2 regions of the Caldalkalibacillus salinus genome follow, and region 1 is predicted to be linked to the other one. Evidence: predicted binding sites of a transcription regulator. Region 1 holds the regulator's gene; the other holds the start of a gene.
The links. Region 1 encodes NrdR, which represses ribonucleotide reductase genes. Its sites were predicted from a motif close to AACACNATATATNGTGTT; they were not measured.
Positions count from the first base shown of each region.

Region 1 (16,382 bases):
GCTTGATATCTTTCCCTGAAAAAGATAAAATCCAGTATGTTTGGGCATTCATCTTTCAGAAGGCCAATCATTCCAAAGACCTACTAAAGAGGTGAGATACTTAGAAATCCTAGGTTTTTTACACCAATAAAATTTAGAATTTTTTATCAAAATAGGACTAAAGGTATAGTTGCTTGACATATACAACCTTTTGTTAAGGTAAGTTTAAACAAACAGAGACTATGTAATCAAAAATGAATCACAGAAGGGAATTCTTCGTGCGATGTCGAAATTAGGAAAGCCAAAAGAAAATAATGGGCATAAGAGTAATAAAGAAGAACTATAGAGTAATAAAGAAGGACTATTTTATCACGAGATAAGAAAATCTTTGCCTATATCAATAGTCCTATAAACGTTTACGGCGAGGAGAACACCTAGTAAAATAGAAAAGATGTAACATAGCCATGCAACTTAATAAAAATGCAGGTTATCCTATTTAGGTCCTAATCATAATATTGATGTATCATAGGAGGTATATATGGACAGGGTATCACTTAGACGCGCGACAGAAGAAGACTTTGATTTCATATGCCAAATACATAAATCGAACTTTTACAGCCTACTTGAAGCTCAGGTCGGTTGGGATGATGAGCTAGAACGTGAGCAGTTGAGCTATATATTTCGTCCAGGAAATGATCTCATAGTGGTGTGGCGTGGAAATGATGTTGGTTATTTGTCCTATGAAGTTGAGAACGATGTCTTACATATTAAACAACTAGAACTTCATCCGGACTATCATCGACAAGGCATAGGATCTCAGGTCATTGTTGGCATGAGGTTTAGCCATGGACTGCCGATGACGTTAGCCGTCGCTAAGAATAACCTAGCAGCCATTTCTTTCTTTGAGCAAGTTGGTTTTGCTTCTGAGTCAGAACGTACCATTACGAAGCAGGGGAAAGAAAGGACTGCGGCGATTTCCCACTTGGTCATGAATATAGCGCAGGTTTAGACGATTTGCTACTTGAGTTGTGGACAAGGAGAAAAGTCCTCGATCAACCATGAAGTCCAAGTCCTATCTTTATAAGGGGGACCAACATGAGAATTCTTGAGACAGCACGTTTGTCTTTAAGAGAGATGACAGAGGAAGACATCCCATACTTATTACAGATTTTTACCGATCCACAAGCGATGGCCTATTATTCATCAACCAAAAATGAAGCTGAGGCCCGCACTTGGGTAAGGTGGGTTCGATCATGTTACGAGAAAAGCGGGATAGGATTGTGGATTGTCGAAGAGACAGAATCGTCACGTTTTATCGGACAAGTGGGGTTAATGCCTCAAGTTATTGCGGGTCGAGATGAGGTTGAAATAGGCTACTCATTGGTAAGACATGAATGGAATAAAGGGTATGCCACAGAAGCGGCTATTGGTTGTCGAGATTATGGATTTCATCACCTGGGCTTAACACGACTCATCTCCATTATTGACCCTCGACATACAAAAAGTAGAAATGTCGCTCTTAAGGTTGGTATGGAATGGGAGAAGCAAATCATCAAATGGGAGAAAAATGTGGACATCTATGCCATCTCAGTATCTAGACAACATGATATTGAACGTTATGGTCCCTTTTGGAAGGAAGATGGTGCTCAAGATATTTTGCAGCTCAAACGCGCACATAAAAATAAGTCTTGGTGAAAACGAGATGCATCCTTTCGCTGTTGAAAGGGTGTTTTATTATGAGGAGGGATTGCTTATGCCACGAGTCAATGATTATCAAGCACGGATAGATGAATCTATTCAAAAGCTTGGGGGGTACTGGAAACCACTTTCTTCACTTGCCCGATTAATAGAGGAATTCGGTGAAGCGTGTGAAGAAATCCTGAATGCAGGAGAAGCGAGTGTCGAATCGTTTATCTCAGAACTCACAGATCTTTATATTATCTCTACGTGTATTGCCAATCAGTACTGTGCCGATTTGGAGGAAGAATACAAACTATTAGGGTATACAAGTCAGACATATGAATTATATCAATCCCTACCTGTTCCTGAAGATCTTCAGCGAGCCACACTAGCCTTATCACCTGCCGTAGGACAGATTGCTCGCATATTAAATCATTATGAAGGGGATAAAAAGAAGAAAAAAACGGAGAAAGAACAACGCGTTGCAGCTGAAATCGCTCACTTCCATCTTAAGCTTTTACAGCTAGCCAAATGTCTCAATACGAACTTATTTACCCAAATAGAAAAAATACTTGAGAAGAACTTATCTAGGGATATAGGACGCTTTGAACTCACCCATGATCCTACGACAGAACCAGCTAGGAAAAGGTTTATTGAACACTTAGAGAAGCAGGAATTATTACAATCTAGGAAAATTTGGGGTGGCTCTCCTTGGCAATTACATCTTCCACTTGAAGATAACATTCAACAGCAACTGCCATTATTCAGACGCTTTATAACCTGTGCCCCCGTAGAAGGGTTAGAAGGGTTGGTCCTAGAAGTTAACATGCCCCCGGAAAAACAACATCTGATTCCAGGAGTATACAGTGAGATCATTGCGGACATTTTATCATATCTTACACAGCAAGACGATTACGTTAGTGTCCCATCAACAATAACACCTTCTGCAATATTAAAAGGTGAGACAGTCTCACTTTATTTAGGGAAGCATGCTGCTGAGGTCGTCTGTTTTGGGGCGCACTTACCACAAGAGGACCCGCGTTACATAGCAAAACAGGGTCAACTTTTCTTATACTTCAAATTAAAATAAAGTAGATAAAGGAGAAGTGATACAATGGGCATAGAAATAGAACGTAAATACCAACTTAATCAATTTCCACAAGAAGAGATTGACAGTGGGCGGATACAAATACTAGCCTCGCAAATCTTTGAGCAAACATACCTCGCCTTGTCAGAAGAGCAGGAGATCAGGGTACGTAAAGCCGTATATGTAGATCAAGAAGAGAAAAGCGTTCAATATACTCATACATTTAAAAAGGGCCATGGCATGGCAAGAGAAGAAATTGAATACAGGATTGATGAAGAGATATATAATCAATTGATGGAGGGGAAAACACCACTAGTGAAGAAGAGAACCGTCGTCGAATATGATAAAATTTCCATGGAAATAGACGAATATAAGGGTTTTGATTTGATCACAGTCGAAGTAGAATTTAACACCGAAGAAGAAGCCCTGGCTTTCGAACCCCCATCTTGGTTTGGTGAAGAAGTGGGCAGTAAAAAAGAGTACCGTAACAAGACTTTATGGAAGTCCTTGCAGACGTCATTTGGATGATACGCATTGAGTCAGTTTTAAGAAATTAAAACTTCAATATACGATTGAATCGTTGATAAAATTAGAGGTGCTGTGTGATGTTGGTCAAAGGGTTGAATCATATTTGTATATCTGTATCGGATTTAGATAGTTCCATTCAATTTTATACTGATGTATTTGAAGCTGAAATATTGGTAAAAGGGAGGTCTCTTGCTTATTTTGACCTCGCTGGGATGTGGCTGGCGCTTAACGAAGAAAAAGATATACCACGAGAAGAAATACGGTCTTCGTATACGCATTTAGCGTTTAGTGTCGACGAAACAGATTTTGACAAGTTACTGCATAAACTACACAAGCTGGAAGTCGAAGTATTAGAAGGAAGAGAAAGGGATGAGCGAGACAAACGATCCATCTACTTTTTGGACCCTGATGGTCACCGATTTGAGTTTCACACTGGTACATTAAGTGATCGTTTGGATTATTATAGGGCAACAAAACCTCATATCACGTTTTTTAAAGAGGCATAATGTCCCAAGTGAGGGGAGGCTCTATAAACGGTGTGGTGTACACACAGTTTATAGGGCTTTTTTTTAGGGCTCTACAATATATGTTGGGGTATACGGAAAATTCAAAAAGCATTAAAAACACGCAAGCTCCTCTATCCTACATACTTGAATTTGGCCAAAACAAGTAGGGGTACTAGATGAACTCAGACATGCGGATGATGGGATGTGCTGGAGGGTTTATCTACCGCCTTTATGAAGGCCTTCTTTCCCTTATGATATCAATAAAAAGAAGGGCCTGAGTAAGAGCGGCCGTAAGCACGTCCCAACATCACATTAAAACGAGTAAAAAGTCTATTTGTTAGCATCAGGGGAGTACGGAGCTTGCGCTTCTTACCCCAACATTTGATGTACCCTTTTTTTAGACTTAATCACTCTTAAGATTTAATGTCATCATAATAAAATGGAACCATGATATATGTTTAAAAGTGAAGCAACTTGTTCCGCAATGTGTTATACTTAATATAAATATAGTATAATATAATATGACCTAATAGAAGGGAGACGATAACATGAAAACCAAGATTGGAATTAATGGGTTTGGTCGTATTGGTCGTATGGTGTTTAGAAAAGCCGTGCTAGACGATGCTATTGACATAATGGCCATCAATGCCAGTTACCCGGCAGAAACGTTAGCTCACTTGATTAAGTATGATAGTGTGCAAGGCTTTTTTGACATAGATATTAAAACGGAGGAAGACGCGCTTATCATTAACGGCAAACGAATAAAGCTTCTTTCCAGCAGAGACCCACTTACCTTAGGATGGGGAGAATTAGGCGTAGACGTTGTGGTTGAAGCGACCGGCAAATTCAAGGATTACGATGGTGCTAAGAAACACCTTAGTAGCGGAGCGAAAAAAGTGATTATTACGGCCCCTGGTAAAGGTGAAGACGCTACGATTGTCATGGGCGTCAATGAAAACACATATCGCCCTGATCAACATCATATTATTTCGAATGCATCATGTACGACGAACTGTTTAGCCCCCGTTGCTAAGGTTTTGGATCATCATTTTGGTATTGTGCAAGGTATGATGACAACGGTTCATGCATACACCAATGACCAGAAGAATCTAGATAATCCTCATAAAGATCTCAGAAGGGCCAGAGCGTGTGCACAATCAATTATTCCAACTTCGACCGGAGCGGCTAAAGCTGTAGGAAAAGTGTTACCTCGTTTAGACGGGAAGCTCAATGGTATGGCTCTGAGAGTTCCCACGCCAAACGTCTCCATTATTGACCTTGTCGTCGATGTTGAAAAGAACGTAACCGTTGAGACTGTTAACCGTGTGTTAGAATTGGAAAGCCAAGGTACACTCCAGGGTATCCTCCAATATATTGAAGACCCACTCGTATCCGTCGACTTTGTAGGGAATGAACATTCATCAATTATTGACGGGGCGAGCACTATGGTACTAGGAAGTCGACAAATAAAAGTCCTAGCTTGGTATGATAACGAATGGGGCTACTCCTGTCGTGTCGTTGACCTTGTAAAATATGTAGGGGACGCTCTTAGCCGTTCACTGTCTTACCAAACCCAAGTAACCGTATAGAGAACAGGTCATAAAAACATAATCATATTGATCGAAGAAATAGACACTTTACCTCAAATGAACACCTTCATGCTATAATGAGAAAAAGAAGTGGCCTAGAGCCTAGGTGAGAAAAACACATGGCCTAAACTTAAAAAATAGTCGCAAGGCAATGAATAGAAACTTAAACATCGGCCCAAGAGAGGTCATGCATGAGGGGGAACATTATGGGGATAAAAGATTTTTTCTCAAACAGAGCGGAGACCCAGGAAATACATCGAGATGAACGGTTACAAACAAGGTACTATAAAGCGAACCTCAAAAAATCGTTGGACGCTGTTGACGATTTATTGAAAGCGGATGCACGTATTAACGTCCTATCCTACTCAGAGGATCATGGCGAAATCACCGCAGAGTTTTTAAAACCTAAAAAAGCATTTATAGTTGTGAGTTGCATTACAGTCTTTCCTTTTAGAACGGCTGTTGATTTTACAGTCACGACTAAAACGACCTTCTTACCTTTCGACGCTGGTTTTAGTAAACGAGAAGTCATCCATTTTTATGAAAAATTGGATCAAAGATTGACGTTTGCTGGTACGGGTCTGTCGGAGAAAAAATAATAAAGACATAAAAACAAAACCCCCAAAGTATCATCATTCACGTCCATTTACACAGAATGATATACAAAATGGGGGTTTAAGCAATATAATCTTTTTTCGAGATGCCTGTTTCTGTATGCTCATCCGGGTGTAAGGTATGAATAGTAATCTCAGGGCGACAGCCTAATCGTAGATTAGCACCCGTTTGTCCAAGTCCTCCACTTATATAGTACTTGCGCTTAGTATCTTCTTGAATGCCACACAAGTATTTCTTTAAGGGTTTTAGTCCCATTTTTAGTGAATGAACGGGTAGGGGGTAGTAGATCTGTCCCGAGTGGAAATGCCCACAAATAAGATAATCAAAGTGATGGGGTAATTGTTTCACGATCAATGGATCATGTGTTAGAATAAACCGCACGCCGACTTCCGGAACTTCAGCGAAAGCTTGTCTAATATTAGAATGACCTGAATAGTGATCGTCTATACCGATGATGTGTACAGGCGTACCGTCAACAGAAAGTGTATGCGCCTCATTTTCCAAAACGTTAACCCCTAACGCTTCCATTCTCTTCTTTAAGTGAGGTAAGTGTTCTGATATGATCCAGTCATGATTTCCCCACACTGCATAAACACCGTATCGAGTAGGAATGTCCAAAATCTCACTCAAAAAGTTCATGAAACGATCTATACTCTGGACGCGATCAAGATAATCACCTGTTAAGGCAATCATATCAATTGTCTCAGATCCTATTAAATCTTTAATTTTCTCCGGTGTCACGCACAGTTTTTCCACATGTAAGTCGGTCAACTGAAGGATATTAAGTGGCTTTGAAAGCTGTTTAGACGGTGATACAGGAACATTAACATGCTTAAGTTCGGGACGATACGTATTCCAGTAAGCTTTTGAAAGAACAGAAACCCCCGCTAATGTCAAGAGAGATGTGAGTAACATAATTAACAACTCCTTTATATGAGTGCGAACTTTCACCTACCGATGACAATAAATGGGTTAGACATCGTAAAAATGCATTTATATTTCACGTTCATCTATATATACATATGTCTATACTTTTTTATATAAATTTTTATATAAGCACTATCTTCTATCATACTAGAAATAACTTTCGTTCTCTATATATAAATTATGGATATCTTGTTATAAAATTTTTATGGATAAAGCCCTCGTGAGCACAACTTAACGTTTAGCTTGTGAGCATAAAAAAACACCTCCCCGGTTGGAGAGGTGATAAAGCAAAAGGTAGCAATTTTTAAGTCACGATATTATTCGCCATGAATGACGTATTGTGCGATGTTCTTTGAATGATCTCCCATTCTTTCCAGATTACTGAGGTAATCAAGGAAAACAGCACCCGCATTACCTGTGCATAAATTATTATTTAAACGTGTGATATGGCTCTTGCGGAAATTGCGCTCCATACGGTCGATCTCATTTTCATTTTCAAGGACTTTCTCTGCAAGGCTTTTATCCTCGTCGTTGAGTGCTTGTATCGCTTGCCCAATCGTCTTATCAGTGAGGTTAATCATCTTCTTCAGATCTGCAAGTGCTTCGTCGGAGAACTCAACTTTATGCGTTATCGTGTATTCTGCGAGCTCCACAAGGTTTTCGGCATGATCTCCAATCCGTTCGATATCGTTCACAGTCTGAGCCAAGATAGAGGCCTTACCAGATTCTTGTTCGTTTAAAGCACTTTGTTGCAACGTGGAGAGATAAGATGTAATTTTGTCATCCAGATCGTTAATCAACTCTTCTTTTCGAAGGGCGATATTGCCAAATTTCTCTTGGCGTGTAAAGAAATAATTAACCGCATCGTTCAGCGATTCTTTGGCATGTTCACCCATACGAATAATCTCATGATGGGCTTGACCTAACGCCACAGATGGATTTGGTAACAAACGATCATCTAAGTATTTAGCTCCAAATTCTAATTCCTTCATTTCTCCTGGAATCATGCGTGTCACGAGTACGGCTAATAACGCCACAAAAGGCAGTTGAATAAGGGTATTGGACACGTTGAAGATACCATGTGCATAAGCGATCTGCATACGAATATTGGCGTCTGTGATGTCACCCAAGAAAGCCACTAAGTTCGCTACTAAAGGCAGAATAATGATGAATATAGTCGTCCCGATAATATTAAATATCACGTGAACTGCAGCTGCACGTTTGGCTGCGACAGTTGCCCCGATGGCAGCTATAACTGCAGTAATGGTTGTCCCAATATTGTCACCAAACAGGACGGGTAGTGCAGGAACGAGTTCAATCATACCCTCATCGGCCAGTGTTTGAAGGATCCCGATAGTCGCACTCGAGCTTTGTACGATCACAGTAAACACAGTACCGACAAGGACGCCTAATAGTGGACTGTGAGAAAGGTCAACGATAAACTCTTCAAATATGGGGAGGCCCCGTAAGGGCTTCAAACCGCCACCCATTGAACTTAAACCTAGAAAGAGCATCCCGAATCCAAAAATAACTTGTCCATAATATTGATACATTTTCTTTTTCACAAAGAAAATGAGGAATGCGCCGACGGCGATGATCGGCAGGGCGTACTCTTCAATCTTAATCCCGATTATAAAAGCGGTCATGGTTGTTCCTATGTTAGCCCCCATGATAACCCCAATAGCCTGTCTAAGCGTCATTAACCCGGCGTTAACTAACCCGATCGCCATAACGGTTGTCCCTGTTGAAGTTTGTAAGAGTATCGTGACTACAATACCGACAATAACGCCCATTACTGGGTTAGAGGTATATGTCTCAAGAAGACTGCGCATTTTATCTCCTGCTGTCTTTTGTAAACCGTCGGACATATACTTAATACCAAATAGGAAGATCCCTAATCCTCCTATAAATTTAAAGATGATGTCCTGCCATTCAGTCCAGCCCATATTGCTAATAATCCCCCTTAAGAATTAGATTACAACTACTTACCTTTTGCTAATGTTCGACAGAAAATTGCACATTCGATCAATATTATATCCGATATTAGTCTAGTTGAAAAGAAGAATTCATTCTAACCTTGACGAAAAGGCGAGAATAAGCCACACTAAAGATAATATCACGTTGGAGTTGATGAAGATGCGTTGTCCTTATTGTGGACATCTTGGCACGAGAGTATTAGACTCTCGACCATCAAATGAAAATAGATCGATACGTCGCCGTCGCGAATGTGAAGAATGTAACCAGAGATTCACGACGTTTGAGATGGTAGAAGAACCGCCACTAATGGTGATTAAGAAAGATGGCATGAGAGAAGAATTCAGTCGTGAGAAAATCTTACGTGGTCTCATCAGAGCGTGCGAGAAGAGACCTGTTCCATTAGAAAAACTGGAAAATATTGTTCACAATATAGAAAACGAGCTAAGAAGTGTGGGACATCAAGAAGTCCCAAGTCAAGAGGTAGGCGAAAAAGTCATGGACGAGCTATACAAAGTAGACGAAATAGCCTATGTGCGATTCGCCTCTGTATACCGTCAATTTAAAGATATCTCGGTTTTTATAAATGAGTTGACAGACCTCCTGAAGCGCTCTTAATATATGAGAAGAAATGACTGTTACGAAGGAGGGAAATTATGGCCCTCGTCTGGAATGAGATCCGACCCATGGACGGATTTCGAATGATATTAAGTGATGCTTTATCACCGTTGCACTATCGTACTCTGACACACTTATATCAACCTATTATGGGTGCTAATTCCTATGCGTTGTACCTTACGATGGCTCACGAAGCCGAAGGGGAACGCTTATTTTCTTTTGAGCGAAATCATCAATGGCTAATGAATATGATGGGTTTAGCCCTCGATCAGATTTATCAGGCACGACTGCGCTTAGAAGCCTTAGGGTTGATTAAGACGTATCGAGTGAAAAAGGATGATGAGTTTAGTTTGTTTGAGTATCATTTGATACAGCCGCTTTCACCTCAAGCGTTCTTTAGTGATGATATATTAAGTATTTGTTTATATAATAAGGTTGGGGCTAACAGATATAAAGATATCCGTGCACGGTATTCTTCATATTACCCACCCCCTTCTCAAGATATACAACTTCAGAATAAAGAGCTAACCAAAGAATTTCATGAAGTGTTCTCATCTATTTCTCCATCTGAACTTGTCGTGAATAAGGGGAGCGAGATACAGCAGGTATTACAGGAATGGGAGCAAACTTACCCCGTCCCTGAGCCCGATCATGAAACGGCCCAGCTGGCTTTTGAGAAAGTGGATATAGATTTAGATCAGCTACGTGCGTACATGATGAAGGGGATTGTGTTTGAACAGGTTGTTAACGAAGACACGCTACCCATCATCAAAAAACTGACTTATTTTTACCAGTTAGATGAATGGAGCCTAAGTCGTATTATTCAGGACGCTTTATCCGTTGACGAAGCACTAGACATGAATCAATTTCGTCAAAAAGCAAAAGAATGGTATCGTCTACAAGAAGGTGGTAAACCACCGAAAGTCATTCATCAAATACAGCCACAACATAAAAAAAAGATACATAAGGAAATGAACATGTCCGATGAGCAGAAACATTTGCATCGATTAGAAAACATGTCGCCTCTTCAACTACTTAAAGCATATCAGGGTGGAGGCAAGGTCGCTGATGCCGATGTGAAACTGGTTGAAGAACTCCTTGTGGATTACCAATTGTTACCGGGTGTTGTCAATGTACTAATTGAGTATATCTATCTGACCAATGATTTTAAGCTACCGAAAAATCTTGTCACAAAAGTGGCTGCACATTGGAAAAGAGCAAAAGTTGAAGATATAGTACAAGCCCAAGAGCTGGCCAAGAAAGAACACCAGCAATACAAAGAATGGAAAAATCAGCAGTCAGGCCACAAGACTAAAGGAAATGGCTCCAAAGGCTACTCAAATGCTATGTATCCCAAGCAGGTCAAAAAAGACACACTCCCATCATGGATTACCCAGCAAGAAAATGCACATACGCCGGATGGGAACGAGCAACAGATCGAGTCAGATAGTGAAAGAACAGGAGCTTCAGAAGCTTCTATGAGTGATGAGCATAAGAGAAAAAGAATGGAACAGCTCCTGAAAGCGCTAGGTGAGTGGGAGGAAGAAGGAAAGGGGGAGAGATAAAATGGAAGCCCTAAGTAAATCTTTAGAACAATGGATGAGCAATAAGAATCTGCACCAACAGATGAACGCAACCCTAGAACGTTATCTCAATGATCCTTTTTTTCAACAATGGTGGCAGCAGTTCCCTGATTGGACCAAAGATGATCTCACACCATTTCTGACGTCAATAAAGGAGTATGTCAAAGAGCAACAACATTGTCAGGGATGTGGTGGTTTGGGCCAGTGCCAGAACTTGATAAGAGGCCATTGTGCTGAATTAACAAACTACGGTCAGCAAATTGGAAACGTGTATCAACCTTGTCACTATTACATGAAATCTCAAGAAGAAAACAAACGTGAGAATCTCATACAAAGTCATCATGTGCCAAAAGATATCATGGAAGGGTCCTTACGCCTGTTTGATCACCAAGACCAAGGGCGACTGGACGCTTTTAACGCTGTCATGGATTTTTGTTTAAATACAAAGCCTAGGGAAAGTGCAATAGGGTTATACCTCTATGGTCCCTTAGGTGTCGGTAAAAGTTTTCTTTTAGGGGCTGCTTGCAATAAGTTGGCTGAGCGTGGGATTGCGAGTTATATGGTATATACGCCCGATTTCTTCCGTGAGATGAAAGGGGCTATCGCTGAACACAAAGTAGATGAGAAACTACAGCTTCTAAAGGAAATACCTGTCCTGATCTTTGATGATATCGGTGCGGAAACGATGTCCGCCTGGGCTAGGGATGAAGTGCTGGGCTCTATACTACAATACCGCGTCATGGAGCGTTTGCCCACTTTATATACGTCTAACTATAACTATGAACAACTAGAAGAGCACCTTGCTTATTCTCAAAAGGGCGGGATTGAGCAGCTAAAAGCTAAACGAATCATGGAGCGTATACGTCACTATACGGACGCCTATTTCGTCAATGGTGTTAACCGCAGGAGTCGTTCTTAAAAGAGACCCCGTACAATCGGGTGTCTCTTTTTTTTACCGCTTGTACGGGGTCACAACCTGTATACACGAACGCCTACCTCTTCTCATACACTGCAGTATCAGTTGAAGGAGGGGGAGGTCTTGGACATTACGTTATCCCATTGGTTATATTTGATAGGCACCTTCATCATCATCGTGACAATGCTATTCAGAAGAAATGTTGTCGTACCGGCCATTTTAGTGACGTTTTTTGTGACGTGGAGTTACTCAGGGTCAATCATTGTGGGTCTTCAGTCTATGTTTAAAGCAAGTTTAACAGCCGCAGGAGAACTATTTGATATCTTTCTCATTATTGCCGTGATGACAGCACTCTTACATGCTCTAAAGACTGTTGAGGCAGATCAGAAAATGATTATTCCTTTTCAGCGTATCATGAAGAATGCCCATATTTCGTTTTGGGTTCTCGTCCTTGTGACTTATACTATTTCATTGTTTTTCTGGCCAACACCGGCGGTTCCTTTAGTTGGAGCCATCCTTATACCCGTGGCCATTCGCTCTGGGCTACCCGCTGTGGGTGCAGGAATGGCGATTGCGATATCAGGACAGGGGATGGCGCTTTCGTCAGATTATATTATTCAAATTGCGCCAACATTGAGTGCAAGTGCGGCTCAACTAGATGTCGCTGCAATTTCAGACCGTGCACTTACCCTATCATTGATTGCAGGTGGGACGGCACTCTTTATCGCGTACTTATCCTTACGAAAAAAAATGGAAAACCCTTCCGATTCCCACCTTCAGCAGTGGGAGAAAGAAAATAGGAAAGTAAATCGTGCTGAAAGTAATGAGAGCCAACAAATAACGATGACAAAAAATCAGTTAAAAGGGAAATGTTTTGCTTTCTTTGTACCACTGACATTTTTGTTCATCGTGGTCTACATGGCGTATGCAAAATTTTCACCCCATATGGAGACGATTCAGGGTGGAGATGGTGCAGCCCTTATAGGGGGTGCAGCTTTAATGCTGCTTATAACGACAACCTTAACAAAAGACATTAAAGCTTCATTAGAACAGGTTAGTACGCACATTATTGAAGGCCTATTATTTGCTTTTAAAGCGATGGGAATTGTACTGCCTATCGCTGGATTCTTTTTCTTAGGGAGTGGGGAAACAGCGACTAAAATAATCGGTCAATCGTCAGAAGCGCCAGCGTTTTTATTCGAATTGCTTGAAGCAGGGCAGCATATCATTCCGGAGAATGTTTGGTTTAGTGCGTTTGGGATACTGTTACTTGGCATGGTGACCGGTTTAGATGGATCTGGCTTCTCCGGATTACCCCTTACAGGCGCCTTATCAGAGCCTCTCGGCGCAGCCGTGGGCATGGATCCCGTTACCTTAGCTGCTTTGGGACAGTTAGGTGCGATTTGGGTTGGTGGGGGGACGTTGATAGCTTGGTCGTCACTTGTAGCCGTCGCAGGTTTTGCTAAAGTCCCCGTAATGACCTTAGTCAGATCCAATTTTATCCCTGTTATACTAGGCTTAATAACCGCTACGATCGTGGCCATCCTCTTTTTCTAATTAGACTGTGTAGATTATATTTTTGAGTATATAAAAAGATGTGGTATTTATAAATAAAAAAGCCTAAACCTGCTCATCCGTTACAGGTTTAGGCTATGACTTATATTCTGTTCTGTATTTTATCAATAAACATCTCCATATAAACACATCACGCACGTTTATCTCACAGGATGCTTGTTTTGAGCCAGATGACTTGACTAGATTTTCAATTAATGATAATGAACGTGTGATTGTGTTTCACTAACTGCATTTGAAGTTACTTTCAATTGACCGTGATCAGAGAAATGAACGGTGATGTGGGTCACATCGTTAGATTCTAAGAGTATATCAGTGATACGATCTTCTATCTGCTCCTGTACCACTCTGCGTAAAGGACGTGCCCCAAACTCATATGAATGACCTAACGTCACAAGTTTCTCTTTCGCCTCAGAAGTGACGTTCAACGTCATGTTTTGTTCAGCGAGCGCTGTTTGCAGCTCTTCTAACATGATATCCACAATTTTTAAAAGATCTTCTCTGCCTAGAGGTTGGAATTCGATAATGCTGTCAAATCTATTAAGAAATTCTGGTTTGAAGTAACCGCTAAGGGATTGAACCACTGAACTTTGCTGTGCTTCAGCGTCATGAGCAAAACCGAGTGTTCCTTTGCGTTCGGTGACACCAGCATTACTTGTCATGATAATCACGGTGTCCCTGAAACTCACTCTTCTACCTTGGCTATCAGTGAGATGGCCATCTTCTAGAATTTGTAGGAACATGTGTTGGACATCAGGATGAGCTTTTTCAATCTCATCAAGTAGGATAATGCTATAAGGTTGGCGACGCACTTTTTCCGTTAATTGTCCGGCCTCTTCGTGTCCAACATAACCTGGAGGAGAGCCGATTAACTTAGATACAGCATGTTTTTCCATAAATTCACTCATATCTAAGCGAATCATGGCATCCCGGTCACCGAACAGCTCTTCAGCCAGACTCTTGCTCAGTTCAGTTTTTCCGACCCCGGTTGGACCGACAAAAAGGAATGTTCCCACTGGACGACTATGACGTTTTAACCCAGTGCGGCTCCGACGTATTGCTTTAGTAACTTTGTCTATCGCTTCGGATTGCCCAATCACTTTAGAGGAGAGACGTTGTCCCAGTGCCCTAAGTTTATACTGTTCGTCTTCCTGTAGTCTGCTAACCGGAATACCCGTTTTATTTTCAACAATGTGTTGAATATCCGTCGCTTTTACTTGCACATTGAGATTTGTTGAACCCTCATTTTGCGTTTTAACTTGTTCCAATTGTTCAAGTAACGTTTGTTCGTTATCACGAAGTTTAGCGGCTTGTTCGTAGTCTTCTACTCGGGTGGCCTCTTCTTTTTGGGCCCTGACTTGTTCTATCTGATTCTCAATGTTAGTTGTATCTCGTTGCGTCACTGAGAGGTTTGCCTTAGAACCTGCTTCATCTAATAGATCAATCGCCTTGTCTGGTAGATGACGATCTTGAATGTAGCGATGACTGAGGTTTACGCAAGCTTCAATGGCCTCGTTTGTAAATTGCACACCGTGATAATCTTCATACTTTGTTTGAATCCCTTTTAAGATTTGTATAGCGTCTTCCACAGTTGGCTCATGAACCATGACAGGCTGTAGTCGACGTTCTAAAGCAGCGTCTTTTTCGATCTGACGATATTCTTTTAACGTTGTGGCTCCGATTAATTGAAGCTCACCACGTGCGAGTGCTGGTTTTAGAATATTACCAGCATCCATGGAACCTTCGGCAGAACCCGCTCCGACGATAAGATGAATTTCATCAACGAATAATATGACATTTTGACGTTCTTGTAACTCTGCTACGAGATTCTTCATTCGTTCTTCAAATTGTCCTCTAATCCCCGTATTGGAGACGAGTGAGGCCACATCTAAGAGATAGATCTCTTTATCCGTTAGTTTAGAAGGCACTTGTCCTTCTATCATGTTAAGCGCAAGACCTTCTGCAATAGCCGTCTTACCGACCCCAGGTTCCCCGATCAAGACAGGGTTGTTTTTATGACGTCGATTTAAAGCTTCAATGACACGCGTGACTTCCTTATCTCGGCCTATAACGGGATCAATCAGTCCCGCCTTGGCAGATTCGGTAAGGTTGGTACCGAGCTCATCGAGAAGTCCGCCACCAGCGCGTTTTTGAGATTGTCCTTCTTTTGATTGACCATCACCAGAAGACAAACCATGAATGAAATCATTAAAGGAAGAGCCATCCATCATAGGGTTCATATCTGACGATGACATTTTAGCTCTCAACTCTCGATAACATGATTCACACAAATTGAGTTGGTGTTTTTGTCCGTTCGTTTGTACAAACATTTTTATATCAGCATTGTTGAGATGACAATGATCACATAGCATACTTTTCACCCCTTATAATGTTCGTAATGATCTATTGTATAAATCATAAAATGTAATCCTAAAAAATTAAATAAAACACGTCAAACACTATACAGTGCCATTAGACAGACAGTGTCTTTTAACATAAAAAAAAGTCTGATGCTAACGTATGATGTATTTTAACCAGTTTAATTTGACCTTAGCTGACCTTTGCTAACCATTATAATTTGACCATATTTGACTTTCAAGTGGGGATCATTGGAAAATAAAAATCCCCCATAAAGACGTGGAGGATTTAGCTTGATCAAACGGTTGTGTCGGATGAATTTTGAGGGGGCAGTGTATTACTTATTTTTTAGGCACATAAAAAAAGCCTTATAGATTAAATCAACCTATAAGACTTCTTTTAACTATGTGATCAGTTTATTCTTCCACTTTGTTTAAATGAAGTGGGGGT
Region 1 is NZ_JAERVL010000004.1:34,073-50,454, forward strand. It holds gene JKM87_RS03890 (phosphotransferase) at 1-95, shown strand, start outside; gene JKM87_RS03895 (GNAT family N-acetyltransferase) at 518-988, shown strand; gene JKM87_RS03900 (GNAT family N-acetyltransferase) at 1,075-1,674, shown strand; gene JKM87_RS03905 (nucleoside triphosphate pyrophosphohydrolase family protein) at 1,733-2,749, shown strand; gene JKM87_RS03910 (CYTH domain-containing protein) at 2,774-3,274, shown strand; gene fosB (metallothiol transferase FosB) at 3,355-3,780, shown strand; gene JKM87_RS03920 (glyceraldehyde-3-phosphate dehydrogenase) at 4,329-5,369, shown strand; gene JKM87_RS03925 (cytosolic protein) at 5,576-5,968, shown strand; gene JKM87_RS03930 (metallophosphoesterase) at 6,045-6,899, opposite strand; gene JKM87_RS03935 (Na/Pi cotransporter family protein) at 7,229-8,857, opposite strand; gene nrdR (transcriptional regulator NrdR) at 9,048-9,503, shown strand; gene JKM87_RS03945 (replication initiation and membrane attachment family protein) at 9,542-11,068, shown strand; gene dnaI (primosomal protein DnaI) at 11,070-12,005, shown strand; gene JKM87_RS03955 (hypothetical protein) at 12,126-13,559, shown strand; gene JKM87_RS03960 (ATP-dependent Clp protease ATP-binding subunit) at 13,769-15,946, opposite strand; gene JKM87_RS03965 (DUF3231 family protein) at 16,349-16,382, opposite strand, start outside.

Region 2 (16,382 bases), on a different contig from region 1:
ACGAGCGCAACACATCGTAAATATAAACACGGCGATATCATCACGCAGATCACGAAGGATGTACGGGCATTATTAAATTTCTTAAATATTGACCGAGCCATATTCATCGGTTATTCGACCGGGTCAGTGATTTGTCAGCAATTTGCGGATATGTACCCTGAGTGTGTCAGCGGTATGGTCTTGTCTGGGGCCTTCCCCAAAATAATTAATTCTTTTCTGTACTTAAAATTTGTCTTGCCCATGGGGTTAATCAGGCTTGGAATTAAACGCCCTTTAATCAAAGGCGTAGCCCGTGCGAACGGGAAAGACGAGGATCAGATACAAGCCTTTCAGCAAGAAGCAAAAAAAGTGAATAAACGGGAAGCTTTACGACTGCTCAGGGCTTGTCTCACCTTTGATAAAAGGGACGCCCTCCGAAACCTATCCTGCCCGATTTTAGTGATTTATGGCGGAAACGAAAGGCATATGATGGTATATAGACGCGCTTACCTTCGCTACGCTCCGACAGCGGAGGTGTGTTTGATTCCCAATGTTAACCACGCCACACTAACAAAGAAAACAGAAGACTATAACCGCGTCATACTACACTTCTTTAATGAGATTAAAACGAGACACCCGTTATTTTTTTAATCCGTATAATATTATCCCGACACCCAAGCCTATGAGTCCCAGTTTTGAGTATGATACTTTATCAGCGAGATGGATGAGACCTAGACTCACACTACTGATAAATACAATAGGCCCAACGATGGCTAACGTGGCATTAACCATCAACGCTTTCTCAACTTGATTAAATTTTAAAATGAGTAATCCAGCCGTCATTTCAATTAACCCCGAAAGTAAACGTAAACCTGCGAGCGTCAGTATAATTTTTTCAATTCCTGAAAACATGCATCTCCCCCCTACTTGTACATCTTATGTCCAACATCAAACGTACATGCCTCTATGGACACTTTTTTAAATGGGCGTGCATATAAATATGCCAACTGTATAATGGGCTCACTCCAATATGTACGGGGGGTTGAAGAAGACGTGAAGGTTGATGTTGCTTTATCCTTAAGCTATATGAAACAGGAAGACATACAAAAAAAGACCATCGTTGTGATTGACGCTTTGCGAGCGACGACCACCATTCTAACGGCCTTACACGCAGGTGCAGCAAAAGTCATTCCTGTAGAAACAGTAGGGCAAGCCTTACAGTATAAGTGTACCCCTGATACAATTCTAATCGGCGAACGACATAGTGTTAAAATTAACGGGTTTCATTTAGGTAACTCACCGCGTGAGGTTTTAGGGGTAGATTGGAAGGATAAAACTGTTGTCATCACAACATCAAATGGGACGAAAGCGTTACAAAAATCCAAAAAGGCGGCTTACGTCCTTGTGGGTGGCTTTGTTAATGCTTATCATTGTATGTGTGAAGCTGTGGAGAAGAAAAAAGATATTTTATTTGTATGTGCAGGTAGAAAAGGAGAGTTTGCGATAGAAGATACTTTGGCTGCTGGGTTGATGATCAAATATTTAAAAACGCTTAAGCCAACAGTTGAACTAAGTGATACAGCGTTATTTGCTGGCAATTTTTTCAATACGGACGACATTCATGGACGTTTGGCCAAACTTGTGGCTCAAGGTGGTACGGGGCAACGTTTAATTAAGACCGGTCAGAAATCCGATATTGATTTATGTTTGGACTGTGACAAATTTGAATTTACAGGGCTGTACCAACACGGCTACATTACTTCTACACATAAACCTACCAGCCTCAAGACGTGAGTACACGTTTGAAATGGGTTAAAATGCAATAAAAAAAAGGACCAGTTGAAATAATAGGCCAACTGGTCTTATTTTTTGCATTGATGTGTGAATTGATGATAACTAACACTCTTATTGTATTAGATTCATATGCTATCTGTACTAGGCACGAGAGACGTAAGCGCCCGAACGAGTGTCGATAACAAGCTTATCCCCCACATTCACAAAGAATGGGACATTAACAACGAGGCCTGTTTCCATCGTAGCCGGTTTAGAACCACCGGATGCGGTATCTCCCTTAATCCCAGGTTCAGTTTCAACGACTTCCAATTCTACTGTGTTAGGGAGGTCAATCCCTATCGTTTCACCGTTATGCATGATAATGGATACGGGCATGTTTTCTAAAAGGTAATTTAACTCGTTTTCAATCTGGCTACGGTTTAGCACCAGCTGATCATATGTTTCACTATCCATGAATGTAAAATCGTCACCAGAACTATATAAATACTGCATTTTTCTCGTTTCAACATGCGCTTTTTGTATTTTTTCTGTCGTACGGAACGTACGCTCCTGAATCGCACCGGTGCGAATATTCTTAAGCTTCGAACGTACGAATGCAGCCCCTTTACCTGGCTTCACATGTTGAAATTCTGCAATTTGCCAAACTTCATTATCTAACTCAATCGTTAAACCTGTCTTGAAATCAGAAGTTGATATCATGTTTCTTCATCCCCTTACAAAATTGTTCCACACTGCAACAACATCATTGCATTTGGATCTTCACTTCATACGTACATCATAAAGTATGTACACCAACTTATACTCTACACTATTATAAATGTCTCGTCTATTCAACCACGAGGAGTTCTTTGGTGGATGTGGTTAGAATCTCATTACCATGCTCAGTAACAACGATGTCATCTTCAATTCTAACGCCACCTATTCCGCTTAAATAGATACCGGGTTCCACGGTTACGACCATACCCGGTTCAAGGGCTATGTTTGACTTAGTGGAAAGGCTAGGTCCCTCGTGTACGTCTAGTCCCATGCCGTGTCCAGTGGAATGGCCGAAGTACTCTCCGTAGCCTTTTTCAGTAATGTAGTCACGACATATGGCGTCTGCTTCTTTGCCCGTCATCCCTGCTTTAATTTGTTCAACGCCGCGTAATTGAGCCTGAAGGCAGACATCATAAATGTCTTTTAACTTAGGATCTGGTGTGCCTAGAGCAAAGGTGCGCGTCATATCGGAGACATAACCTTGATATAGAGCACCGAAATCTAATGTAATGAAGTCACCTCTTTCTATTTTTTTATCGCTTGCAACACCATGGGGCAAAGCCGAACGATACCCCGAGGCCACAATGATATCAAAAGAAGAAGATGTCGCTCCAAGTTTGCGCATGTGAAACTCAATTTCATTGGCGACTTCAATTTCTTGCATGCCTGGTCGTACAAATTTTAAAATATGTTCAAAGGTTTGATCAGCAATATGTACTGCTTTCTTAATCATTCCAATCTCTTCATGATCTTTCACTAATCTCAGTTTCTCGATCATCTGTGAAACCGGCACAAGTGTACTGTCTTGAAATTGTGTTTCATACTCGCGGTATGTACGAAACGTGACATGATCTTGTTCGAAACCTAAACGTTGTACTTGTTGTTGTTGGAGTTCGCTTGCGATTGTTTCTCCTAACGCTCCGTTGTGTTTGATGACTCTGAAATCTTGTACTTGCTCTTCCGCTTGACTGACATAACGGAAGTCTGTAATAAAAATGGCGTCCCTTTCAGTCACTAAGGCCACCCCAGCTGTGCCCGTGAAACCTGTCACATAGCGAAGATTGGTACGGCTTGTCACTAAAATGGCGTCAATGCCTTCTGCTTCAAATTGTGCTCTTAAACGATCAATTTTTTTACTCACGTTTTTCCTCCCCATCAATTTTGCTCTCAGGTTTGCTCATGTCGCATCGCTTTTTCTTTCTCCAATATTCTATCATTAAACTCATACGAAATGGAATAACCGACGAACAAACCATAAAAGACAAAGATACAGACATACGTAATATTCGTGGTCCATCCTAATTCCCGAACAGATTCTGTCCCGGGTATTAACTGATTTAAACCTAAAAAAATAATAGCCCAAACCACTAGACCTAAGCCAATGCCTAACCATATCGTATTAAATCTACGGCACATATAGTAGTACGCATACGCCACCCCAATGGAAATGACACTGACAGAAACCATACCTAGAAGGTGTCCCCATGGCCCTTTTAGCGACGGGTAGAACATATACAGATGTGTATTTTGCCATATGATCCCCGGCCCGAATGGAATAAAGTTCATAAAATGAGCAAAGTAAGCGAGTAAGGATGCAAATAAACCACCAAAAAAGCCCGTACTTAGAATGTATTGTCTCATCGGAGTTTCCCGTCTATGGTCTTTTTTATCATTTTGCAAACTTTCATCTCTATGACGACCACGTTTCATGATATCTTCCCCCTTCATGACTTGTACGTATAGTATGTGCAGCCTTAGTCTTCCCCATGAGCGAAACAATGAATTCTACATTTTTTCAACACATTTGCAACATTTAGGCGCTTTGCTCATACATATGAAGAAAATAGATACGAAGGGGAATTCGCATGGCTAAATATATCGTACAATTAAGAGATGAAGGTCAGTTGCAAAACTGTTCTGAGCTCCTACAGGACCAACAAAAACATTTTCAAGAGCTCACCAGTTTGGGTGCTTTAACCGTTAATGCCGATAACCGGCAAGAAATATATCACTTACTTCGATCCTCTAGCCAAATACAACGTATTACTGAAGATATTGAAGTCAAATTAATTGAAGATGAAACGATTGAAACCCAGTTACGCCCCTCTCTCCCATGGGGAATCAAACATATTGGCGCTTCTTTTTCTTACATTCCGCAACGCTACTCCCGTCCTAAAGTCGGTATATTAGACACTGGGCTAAGTCTCCACCCTCGTTTCAATGTACGCGGCCAGTATGTCAATTTCACTGATGAGCGTAGTCCGATTGACTCTAACGGACATGGTACACATATCGCTGGGACAATAGGTGGGTTCAGTCGTCAACGAAGTCAGTCATTCCATGGTGTCTATCCACAACTCGCCCTCTATTCCATTAAGGCTTTCAATAAGGATGGATCAGCAAGTCTATCCTCTATACTAAGTGGGATTGATTGGGCCATCCGACAGAATATCCGTATCCTTAATATGAGCTTTGGTCTTGATGATCACATTCCTGCACTGCATGATGCTGTTAGAAGAGCTGCTGCAAACGATATTGTCATGGTTGCGGCAAGTGGGAACAAGGGAACGCCTACTGTGAGCTTTCCAGCTCAGTACCCTGAAGTGATTGCAGTCGGTTCCATCAACCGAGATGCTGAAGTCTCTTCTTTTTCTCAGTACGGAAACAGTCTAGATCTCCTCGCACCTGGTGAAGAGATTGTCTCTACTTGGATTCAGAAGTCATATCGAAGTATCTCAGGGACATCTATGGCATGTGGGCATGTTTCAGGCGCAGCGGCAATCGTACTGGCACTAAAACCTGAATTTACAGCACAGGAAGTGAAAGATATACTCTTCGAGCAAGCTCAGGAACTTTCTACACCTTCATACTTAAGACAAGGAAATGGTGTGATCTCAGTACGTCATATTGTCTCTGCACTTCGCTAGGAATAACGTTAAACGATAACCAATATAAAGAGTCTCATATCAATTCCAAAGTAGTATGAGGGACCTATTCATGTTACAATTAGTAACTACAGATAGAACAAGCAGAAGTATCAATGTCACCTTTTTAGGGCATGCTAATAATTGACATGTGACAAAAGAAAAAATGACTTACAAAGACCAAAGACCTAAGGGTAAAACCCACGATGGCTTAGATATTATTTCAAAGGTGGTGTCCAGGGTGCGAAACAAATACCAGATCCCTTTCCTAATATTGATGGGATTAGCACTGTATGGCTTCATACTTCAGCTTACCACCCAGCCATTGCGCCTTGTATATGACTTGCTCTTCTTTGTCGCCATTGCTGGGATTGTGTGGGTCATTTATATTGTCTGGTTTAGATCAAAAAAACCGAAAATACGCTACTCCAAAACACAACAAAGATATTCACCCAAAAGCCAATCTAAAATGATTCCCTTCAGGTCAAAGGGGCCACGAGCCCAAGGCAAAAGTAAACGGTATAAAAAACATACTTTTACCGTCATCGAAGGAAACAAAGGAAAAAAGAAAAAACCGTTCTCCTCTTGAGGCTAACGCCCTATGAAGAACGGTTTTCTTTATTTTTAAAACGATAATTTTCTATATATGCTGTAAAATCCCATTGGTCAAAGAACGCACTTGTTTCCTCTCGCCCTAATGCGATGAGCTTCTTCTTATCTTCATATGAAATACGAAAGTCTGTCGCTTTGACGTCACTCACGGGAATGAAGATGGATCTTGCGGCGTCACGCTGATTGATATACCGACGATCGTGTGCCTCCATCATGGTCGAGAATATGGCCAATAGCAACGAGATAGGCCCTCTTATTTTGATTGGCTTCTCTTCATCCGCCCCTCTTAGCCTATATCCAAACGTTGGCCAACGAGGCGATGTCACAGAATCAAAGATCCAGATGGGGTAATTACTTAGAATAACACCATCTACAATATAGGCGTTACTGCTTTTTTGCTTTATGATGTTAGGCTGAAAAAAGAATGGTATAGAGCTACTCATTCGTACAGCACGACTAATGGGAAAATCTCCAGGTTCTATGCCATAGCGTGGGAGATCATCCGGCAGTAACATGATACGGCCATTGGATAAGTCGGAAGCCACAATTTTCAATTTACCTTCAGGTAAATCGGAAAATGTATGCACACCTTTCTCGTTCAACAATTTGTTCATCCATTGGTCGAAGTCATTTAGTGCGTATATACCGTTTTTACGGAGTATGTTAAGTACCAATCCTATTAATGGAATCTTTCCAACAGCAGTTAGTTCTAAAAACATTCTGAAGTCAAGGTCCAGGAAGATTTCTTCTAACTCTTTTCCTGTATAACCGGCGGCTAACAGACTACCTACGATCGATCCCGCAGAAGTCCCAGCAATCTGGTTAAACGAATACCCACGTGCTTCCGTTTCTTGGATGGCACCAATGGCCGCTACGCCTTTCACCCCTCCACCTTCAAATATCGCATCACATTTCACATGCGTTCGCCTCCCTTTTTGATCCTACATGGTGATACGCCTACCAATCGTGGTGCGCCTTAACTTAATTTCTCTACTCCTTTATCTCACATATGTACTCATACAACCTATTCAAAAACTTGTAAAAAAATGCAGAAAAGCACCGGAATATCCGATGCTTTTCGAACTATATTTTATCCTTTGTTTTATCTTCTTTTTCGTCTTCTTCCTTCAAGGCAAGTAACCCTTCTAATGACGTTGGTTCGTTTTTAAAATATTCTACAAGATATTCAATACACGTAATGGAGTCCGTGCTGAGGTGATGTTCTATCCCCTCAACATCCTTATAGATATTTTCCTCATTTACACCTATCATCGTTAAAAACTCTTCTAAAAGCGTGTGGCGATCCACCAGACGCTTCCCAATTTTTTTCCCCTTGGGTGTTAAAATAAGGCCACGATATTTTTCATAAACCAAATACTTTCCTTGATCGAGTTTTTGAACCATTTTCGTGACTGACGAGGGATGGACCTGTAAGGCATCTGCGATGTCAGACACTCGAGCATATCCCTTCTCCTCTATAAGTGAGTAGATCTGTTCTAGATAATCCTCCATACTTGGTGTCGGCATCGATCCCATCCCCCCATAAAACTCTACATACCCTTATTTGCACTAAGATGATACACCATTTTAGAGTCCTAGACAAGGCTTTTACGTAAAATATTCAATTTTCGCTTCAGGAAATGCCTGTTTGATTAAATCTTGAACATACTCGCGTAATTCTTGTGCTTCATCGTTCTGATAGACGTATTTCCCACGTCCATAACGGCCCCATTTGTACTTGCGTTGTTCTTCGTCCATTTCAAGTTTTGTTTTAGGATAGCGGTCTAATATCACGCGTTTCGCTGTTTTGGTAAAGCGGTGCATGATAAGCTCGAACGTCAGGTCTTTACGTGCATCTGCTATGAGCTCTTTATCTAATCGTTCAAACAGCTCTGTATAGCCTTCCTTCCAGCCATCGAAGCGAATTAATGGCGCGAGAATAAATCCTAAGGGATAATTTGCTTTTGCCACTTTTCCCGCTGCGGTAATCCTATCTTGGAAACTTGATGTTGCCGGCTCAAAATTTTTTATGACGTAATCTGCGTTGAGACTAAATCTAAAGCGAGTGTGACCATTATGTTGCGCCTGAAGTAAATGATCCACGTGATGATACTTGGTCACAAAGCGCAGTCTTCCGTATTTTTGTTGTCCCATGAACTCAATCGCTTTATATAATGATTGGGTAATGTGGTCAAACCCAACAGGATCTGAGGTACATGCCGCTTCGAATCGTGTCAACTCCGGGGCACGTTCGTCAATATATTTCTTAGCCTGCTCAAATATGTCATCCAGATTAACATACGTACGAACATAGGGCTTAGCGCCGAGTGTGGTCTGTAGATAACAATAATGACAATGCCCCATACAGCCTGTGGCTAAAGGGATAGCGTACTCCGCCGACGGTTTAGACGTATCGAATTTCAGTGTTTTACGCACCCCGACAACAAAGGTCCGCTTAGCGTTACGATATGCAGCCGTGGGTGTATCACCCGGTATCCCGCGCACTTGGTTGTGCGACGTTGTCATTTGAATCGGGACGTCTTGTTCTTTGAAGCGTTCCATTAATTCCTGGCCTAATGGATACTCTAAGGCCCTTGGTTCAAAAAACACATAGTCCGGTTCAAAGGCTGGCATGGGCTTCGGCTTTCTTTTTTTGCGAGGCTTTTGGCCATTATTGGTTTGCTGTGTCTTTTCATCTTTTTGCGTTGTGGCTTGTTCTCCTTGTTCTAGATCTTGCTTCCTCTGTGGATCTTTTGTTGGTGTTGCCATTACTTCACCCCTTTTAATGTTGATTAAAAACGGGCATTTTCCTGTATTTCTATTTTGAGCAAAGAACGCGAAGTCATGACGCACAATATCTGTCATTGTGCAACAACTGCCCTTTCTTGCGCATACAAAAAAAAGAATGGCCTCCTTTATCGGGGCCATCCTTTTTAAATTGAAAAATTTAGCTTTTCTCGTCTTACCCTAATCTTTGGAGCCACGTTCCTTCAATCAGTCGATTAATCCATATATAGATGTCGATCATGCGGTCTGTATACAGAAGAATCCCCATGATAATCATGACCCCACCACCGATTTTCATAATCAGATCACTGTATTTAATAATCCATTTCGTTGAACTAATAAAAAATGAAAGCAAAAAGAATGGCAGGGCGAATCCTAATATAAACATAATCATATAGTTTGTTGCGCTGGCTGGATCTTGTAGGGATAACGAGAGGATTACGGTTAAAATTGGCCCTATACACGGTGTCCAACCTGCCGCGAACCCCATTCCAATAAATATTGATCCTATATACCCCACTGGTCTTTTTGTCCACTGCAAACGATGTTCTCTCATTAAAAAGTCGACCTTAAAAACCCCGAGTAGAAAAAGCCCCATAATAAATATCAGTACTCCACTTATCTGTTGAATCAGGGTTTGGTAAGTCTGAAAGTACACACCGATAAAGCTAGCACTCCAAGCTAAAGTCATGTATATGGTGGAGACACCCAACAGGAACAATATACTGTGTACCATCATCTGCAAACGGATTTTACCCGTGTGGTTAATTTTAATATCCGTTACTGATACGCCAGTAATGTAAGACAGATATGCAGGGTATAAAGGTAAGGTACAGGGCGAAATAAAAGATAAAACACCTGCAGCGAAAGCGATCCATATCGTAATATCAGCTGGATCCATGACGTATGCCCCCTTTTTATATATGAATCGACGACGTTTTTTAAAATGCTTTTACTGCACACGACGTAGACGTATGTAAGCTGTGACTCATGTCCCCATCTCTAGTAACATTGTACACGAAGAACCTGAAATTCAGAAATATAAAAGGTGACAATTATATGGACACCATACATTGATACAGGATCGGAGTAGGGAAGGTATAGGAACTCAAAAAGGAAGAGAGTCATGAGCAGTAACTCTGCTCATCCTCTCTTCCTTTTATTTTTGTCTCTGGCTTATAGGCCGCACTTCAGCTGAGCGTTACAGTTTGTGCACGTGTTACAGCCACCAACATCCTCAACGATCCCTTTACGGCAGATCGGACACGTTTCTCCCACTTCCGTACCGTACGTCACGTTCGTTGATTGTAACTCTGGGATCGTATCTAAGACGTATTGTTTTGGCTGTTCTTCAATCTCCCAGCTCTCAAATAGGCTGTCCGTTTGATTCACGTCGTTTTCTTCAGCCGTTAGGGTAAGCACTTGCGCGTCTCTAGACCCATCCACATAGACAGTACCGCCTTTTGCTCCACCACGATGGAGGCGTTCGTAGACCGCTTGGACCTGTTGAACTGAGTAGCCCTTCGGTGCATTAACGGTCTTACTCAGAGAACTATCCACCCATTTCTGAATGATACACTGTGTATCGGCATGCTGTTCAGGTGTCAGCTCCATCGTTGAGATAAACCATTCCGGTAAATCGTTCGCGTCGACCTGTGGGTGACGCTCTAGATACTCTTGAACGATATCTGCCTTAACCTCGATAAATTTACCTAGACGTCCAGATCGATAATATGTGAAGGAGAAATAAGGCTCAAGCCCCGTGGATACACCGACCATCGTTCCTGTTGATCCTGTTGGCGCCACCGTTAAAAGATGTGAATTGCGGATACCATGGGTTAAAATGTCTTGTCTAATATCCTCAGGCATCTTTTGCATATATCCCGTGTTAATAAATCTTTGACGGCGTTCTTGCTTATCTTCTTCTGTCTCACCGTCTAAGAATGGAAAGCTTCCCTTTTCCTTTGCGAGTGCAACTGATTCACGATATGCAGTTGTCGCCATCGTTTCGAATATCTTGTCCACTAAAGCATTCCCTTCAGGCGAGCCGTATACTTTCTCCTCGTAGATAAGCGCATCATGTAAGCCCATCACACCAAGACCTACACGACGTTCACCCTTTGCTTGATGTGTGTTCTCCTCGAGGAAGTATGGTGTGGCATCAATGACGTTATCTTGCATGCGGACGCCTACTCTCACAGTCTGCTTTAACTTCTCAAAATCAAATGTTTTGGTTTCTTTGTCCACCATTTCTGCTAAGTTGACGGCAGCAAGGTTACATACAGAGTAAGGTGCAAGCGGCTGTTCCCCACAAGGATTCGTGGCCACAACCTTCTGGCCGTAAGCCTTGGCATTCGTCATGTCATTAGCATTATCTATAAAAAAGATGCCCGGTTCGGCAGAATAAGTAGCACAGATGTTGATTAAGTTCCAAAGCTCCTTGGCCTTCATACGCTTATAAACTCGACTCTTAAACCCTTTTGCCTCCCATTCGCGAACATCTCCACACGCCTGCCATTCTTGGTTATATATCTCCATCTCTTCTGGCGTGTAGTTCTCAATATCTGGGAAACGCAATTCATATTCAGCGTCTCGTTCAACGGCGTCCATAAATTCGGAAGATAAGCAAACAGAGATATTAGCCCCAGTTAAAAACTCAGGGTTGTTCACTTCATATGTTCCTCCGTCCGCCAACTTCTGCTCTGCCTCTTCCACAATCTGTTTTGAGAAAGGGGAATCCGTTCCTTCACGGTTCATCCTCATAATCTGCTCATACATGTCTCTTTCCGTACCGGTTAAAGGTATGAATTTTAATTTATCTTTAGCGAGCTTTTTGATTTTAGGATCATTCGTTTTATCTACGATAAAGCGGAGCACTTTAGGATTTTGCATTTTAGATATAATAAATTCAATAATGTCCGGATGCCAGTCAGCAAGCATAATCATCTGTGCTCCGCGACGGGAACCTCCTTGTTCAACCAAGTGTGTGAGCTTGGCTATATCATCTAACCAAGAGACGGACCCACTAGATTTTCCGTTGACACCCTTACATAATGAACCTCTTGGGCGTAACGTTGATCCGTTTGTGCCTACTCCGCCACCGCGACTCATAATTTCCATCACTTTTTTACGGTGATCGGCAATACCTCCTCTAGAATCATGCGGGTACGGCATAACATAACAATTGAAGAAAGTAACGTCTGTACCAGCCCCTGCGCCATAAAGGACACGACCTGCTGGAACAAAATTCATATGTACTAACTCATGATAGAATTCTTCAAAAGCGCGCTTGCGATCAGCTTCAATTTGTTCAACTGCAGACAGTCCTGTGGCCACTCTCGCCGCAATTTGCTCATAAAAAATCTCCAGTGGTTTCTCAATGACATCGATCGTCACCTCAACGACACCACTTTCAGCTTCCGCAGGATCTTCAATCACACCTTGGAAAGCCTCGTCCACTTTAACTTTAGCTGTTTTTTGCTCTTCGTTCAGCTCTTGGAGAAAACCGTATCCCCGAGCTGGAAATTTAGGATCATCTTTAATTGTTAAGACAACAAAATCTCCAACTTTTAATGTCTTCTTTTCTATATCTTTAAAGGCGTACCGATCTAGCATCACGAGCCTAGATACCCCTTCTAATTGGCGATTCATACCGGGCTGAATGGGATGTACCTGCGGAAATACCTTAATATCTTCATTTAGTTGAGCAATGTTTAACTCATCCTGAACAAGTGTTGTGCCCACACAATCTCCCCCTTTTTCAAATTAAAAAATGGCCAAACATGCTTCACGTTCATCATGGCTTGTCCATTGTGTTCTAAAACGATCAGATATAGGCTGCGTTTTTAGACATGTATCATAACTGTGAATGAGTATACTTTATCATAATCTGATGGTTATAACAATATATTGTATTAAAGTTTTTTTAGAGCACTACATATTGCGTTTTTGAACAAATCTTTCCCACCTCGTCAACTTAAAAATTCTCCGATTTTTGCGCTGAGACATCGTATCCTCTTCCTATCTCATTTTTTTTATTGAATTTACTTTTTTTCGTGACTTGCCAAAAACGACCCCCATAAAACCTTGCGATTCAATACATTTTTCTTTTTAAAAAAGAAGATTTATCTATTTTTTTCATGTAAAATAGAACAAAATTTAGTCACATCAAATGGAGGTTTTGACATGACCTGGATCTACCATAACGGTGAATTTAAATCACGGGACACCATACATGTTGATATCGAAGACAGAGGGTATCAGTTTGGTGATGGAATTTATGAGGTTTTCCGCATTTATGACCAGCAATTATTCGAGGTTGATGCTCATCTACAACGTCTAGAACGCAGTGCAAATGAAATTAAGATGCATCTTCCCGTTAGCAGAGATACCTTGGCACGTGATATGCACGAATTGGTACAACGAAATGACATACTAAACGGGATCGTTTACTTACAAGTGACGAGAGGAGTGGCTGCCAGGTATCATGGTTTCCCTTCCTCGGATGTCCCCACTCAAATGGTGGCTTATGTTAAAAACATGCCAAGGCCCACAGAAGACATGCAACAGGGTGTAAATGCTATCTTAATAGACGATAGCCGTTGGTTACGTTGCGACATTAAGAGCCTTAATTTACTAGGCAATGTTTTAGCGAAACAAACCGCTTCTGAACACGGCGCTTTTGAAGCGATCCAACACCGAGACGGTACGGTCACTGAAGGGAGCTCGTCTAACGTATTCATGATTCAAAATGGCAAGGTATACACTCACCCCGCCACTAATCTCATCTTGAATGGCATCACGCGTCTAAAAGTGCTTAAACTTTGTCAGCAACTTCAACTCGAGGTGTATGAAAAAAGCTTCAGCACAGAAGAGATTTTAGATGCTGATGAAGTTTTTATCACCAGTACGACGAGTGAGATTATGCCCATAAAACGCGTGAATGACCAGGATATAGGACCTGGTATCCCAGGCCCTCTTACGGTCAAACTACAAGAAGCGTTTGAAAAAGAAATACAGGCTGTCTAGAGATAGCCTGTTTTCAAATCCCCTTTTACTGTTAAGTCTCCACGAAAAGGATGAATCATTGAAACATGTCAGTTTCATTTTTTTGACGCAATAGCTATCCTAACGCGCTTGATCCCCGGCGTCAAGATAAAAGACGCACACGGCCCTAGTAAAATGTCATCAAACGATAAAAGATCATGTTATCTTCTGTGATTCCACTCTTCTTGCGTGTATTTATTTAATATGAGATGCCTGCTCAGTTCTCGCTCGTACAGGGTGAGATCTTCTTTTCGCAAAGATTGTTGTAACGTATGCTCAAAACCGGTATAAAAAGCGTCTTGTAGACCTTGAATCGTAACAGGCTGGGTTCTTAATGCGTTGATAGCGACGGCTTTATCTTTGAAACCTTCCTTCATCCGCTGCTTCACTTTGTCACTTGGGAAGCGACACACGTCAAAGAGCATATCTAGATTAAAGGATAAAGGAATAGACCCGTGTTGTAGCACAACGCCTTTTTGTCTCGTTTGGGCGCTCCCTGCCACCTTACGCCCTTCAACGATAAGCTCATACCAGGATGACGCATCGAAGCATACGGCAGATCTGTTTTGTTTGATATGGCGTGGTTGGGCAGCTTGATCAGGTATAGCGAATGAAGCCTCAAGTCCTAATGCCTTAAAACCATGCAGCAAGGCTTCACCGATCAGTCTATAAGCTTCAATCACTGACGTGGGCATATGTTTCTCAGATATCATTACACTATAAGTCAGTTCGTCATCATGGAGAACGGCTCGACCACCCGTCATCCTTCTCACTAGCCCTAGATTGTAAGACTTAATCTGATCGAGGTCAATCTCTTTATGTAGTTTTTGAAAATATCCTATGGACACACTGGCTGGTTGCCAAGTATAGAAACGTATCGTTGGTGGAACGAGGCCTTCACTATGGGCCATGAGTATCGCTTCATCTATAGCCATGTTAGTGGCAGCGTCTTGTTTACCTGTGTCTATGAAACGCCAATTAATCTCTTTCATATACTCACCTGTTATCATAATGGAAGTGATTGATGTCATTTGAAAAGGTAGACCTATCATGGCCTACCTTCTCAGTCTATCATGCTAAGCGTCTCTGTCCCAACGTAAAACGGGTTTTCTCGCTGCAGTGACCTCGTCAAGGCGACCTACAACGGTTGTATGAGGCGCATCTTGTACTTTTTCAGCGTCCTCTTCAGCTTCTGTTGCAATTTTTATCATAACGTTAATAAACTCATCAAGGGTTTCTTTCGTTTCTGTTTCCGTAGGTTCAACCATCAGACACTCTTCTACGATTAATGGGAAATAAATCGTTGGTGGATGATAACCGAAGTCTAATAAACGTTTTGCGATATCTAATGTTCTGACGCCTAGTTTCTTCTGACGTTTGCCTGATAAAACGAACTCGTGCTTACAATGTTGTTTGAATGGGACGTCATAATGGTTCTCTAGCTTACGCAGCATATAATTGGCATTTAAGACGGCCTGCTCAGAAACCTGACGTAATCCCTCTCCTCCCATCGTTCGGATATACGTGTAGGCACGAACGAGTATCCCGAAGTTACCATAGAATGCCTTCACTCGACCGATAGACTCTGGACGATCATGGTCGAACGTATAGCGGTCGTTTTCCTTCCGTAAAACCGGCTTAGGTAAGAATGGGATCAGTGCCTGCTTCACACCAACGGGCCCTGCGCCTGGTCCCCCACCGCCATGTGGCGTGGTGAATGTTTTATGCAAGTTAAGGTGTACGACGTCAAAGCCCATATCACCAGGGCGCGCGATACCTAAAATGGCGTTCGCATTTGCACCATCGTAGTATAGGAGGCCGCCCGCTTCATGAACAATCTGTGCGATCTCAGTAATCTCTTCTTCAAATAACCCTAACGTATTCGGATTTGTGAGCATGAGCGCTGCTGTATCTGCGCCCACCGCTTCACGGAGCGCATCAAGGTCTACTAGCCCTTTTTCGTTAGAAGCGACCGTTATCGTTTCAAGACCTGCAACAGACGCACTGGCCGGATTTGTGCCGTGTGCTGAGTCTGGGATTATGACCTTGGTACGTTGCTCCCCTTCGCCTCGCGATTCATGATATTTGCGAATCATCATTAATCCAGACCATTCACCTTGTGCCCCAGCTGCGGGTTGTAATGTCACTTCATCCATCCCCGTTATTTCCTTGAGGTCTTCTTGTAGATAGTAGAGCACTTCTAGGGCGCCCTGCACACTTTCTTCAGGCTGGTACGGGTGAATACGAGAAAAACCAGGATACCTGGCAACGTCTTCATTGATCTTTGGATTATATTTCATCGTACAGGAACCGAGAGGGTAAAACCCACTATCGACACCATGATTACGTGTTGATAACGCTGTATAGTGACGCATGAGTTGGAGCTCTGACACCTCAGGTAACTCTGCAGGTGTCTCACGAAGTAGTTCGGGCGGGATCACATCAGTGACATCCGTTTCCGGCACGTCATTTTGCGGTAAACTG
Region 2 is NZ_JAERVL010000001.1:104,929-121,310, reverse strand. It holds gene JKM87_RS00525 (alpha/beta fold hydrolase) at 1-630, shown strand, start outside; gene JKM87_RS00520 (YqhV family protein) at 619-891, opposite strand; gene JKM87_RS00515 (2-phosphosulfolactate phosphatase) at 994-1,773, shown strand; gene efp (elongation factor P) at 1,915-2,472, opposite strand; gene JKM87_RS00505 (M24 family metallopeptidase) at 2,600-3,670, opposite strand; gene JKM87_RS00500 (YqhR family membrane protein) at 3,697-4,239, opposite strand; gene JKM87_RS00495 (S8 family peptidase) at 4,395-5,456, shown strand; gene JKM87_RS00490 (hypothetical protein) at 5,695-6,042, shown strand; gene JKM87_RS00485 (patatin-like phospholipase family protein) at 6,053-6,982, opposite strand; gene mntR (transcriptional regulator MntR) at 7,149-7,592, opposite strand; gene splB (spore photoproduct lyase) at 7,674-8,699, opposite strand; gene JKM87_RS00470 (cytochrome c biogenesis CcdA family protein) at 9,028-9,753, opposite strand; gene JKM87_RS00465 (vitamin B12-dependent ribonucleotide reductase) at 10,029-12,596, opposite strand; gene dat (D-amino-acid transaminase) at 13,038-13,880, shown strand; gene JKM87_RS00455 (lipoate--protein ligase family protein) at 14,060-14,890, opposite strand; gene gcvPB (aminomethyl-transferring glycine dehydrogenase subunit GcvPB) at 14,975-16,382, opposite strand, start outside.
Region 2: the regulator NrdR is predicted to act here: its motif matches at 12,782-12,799, upstream of JKM87_RS00465 (vitamin B12-dependent ribonucleotide reductase).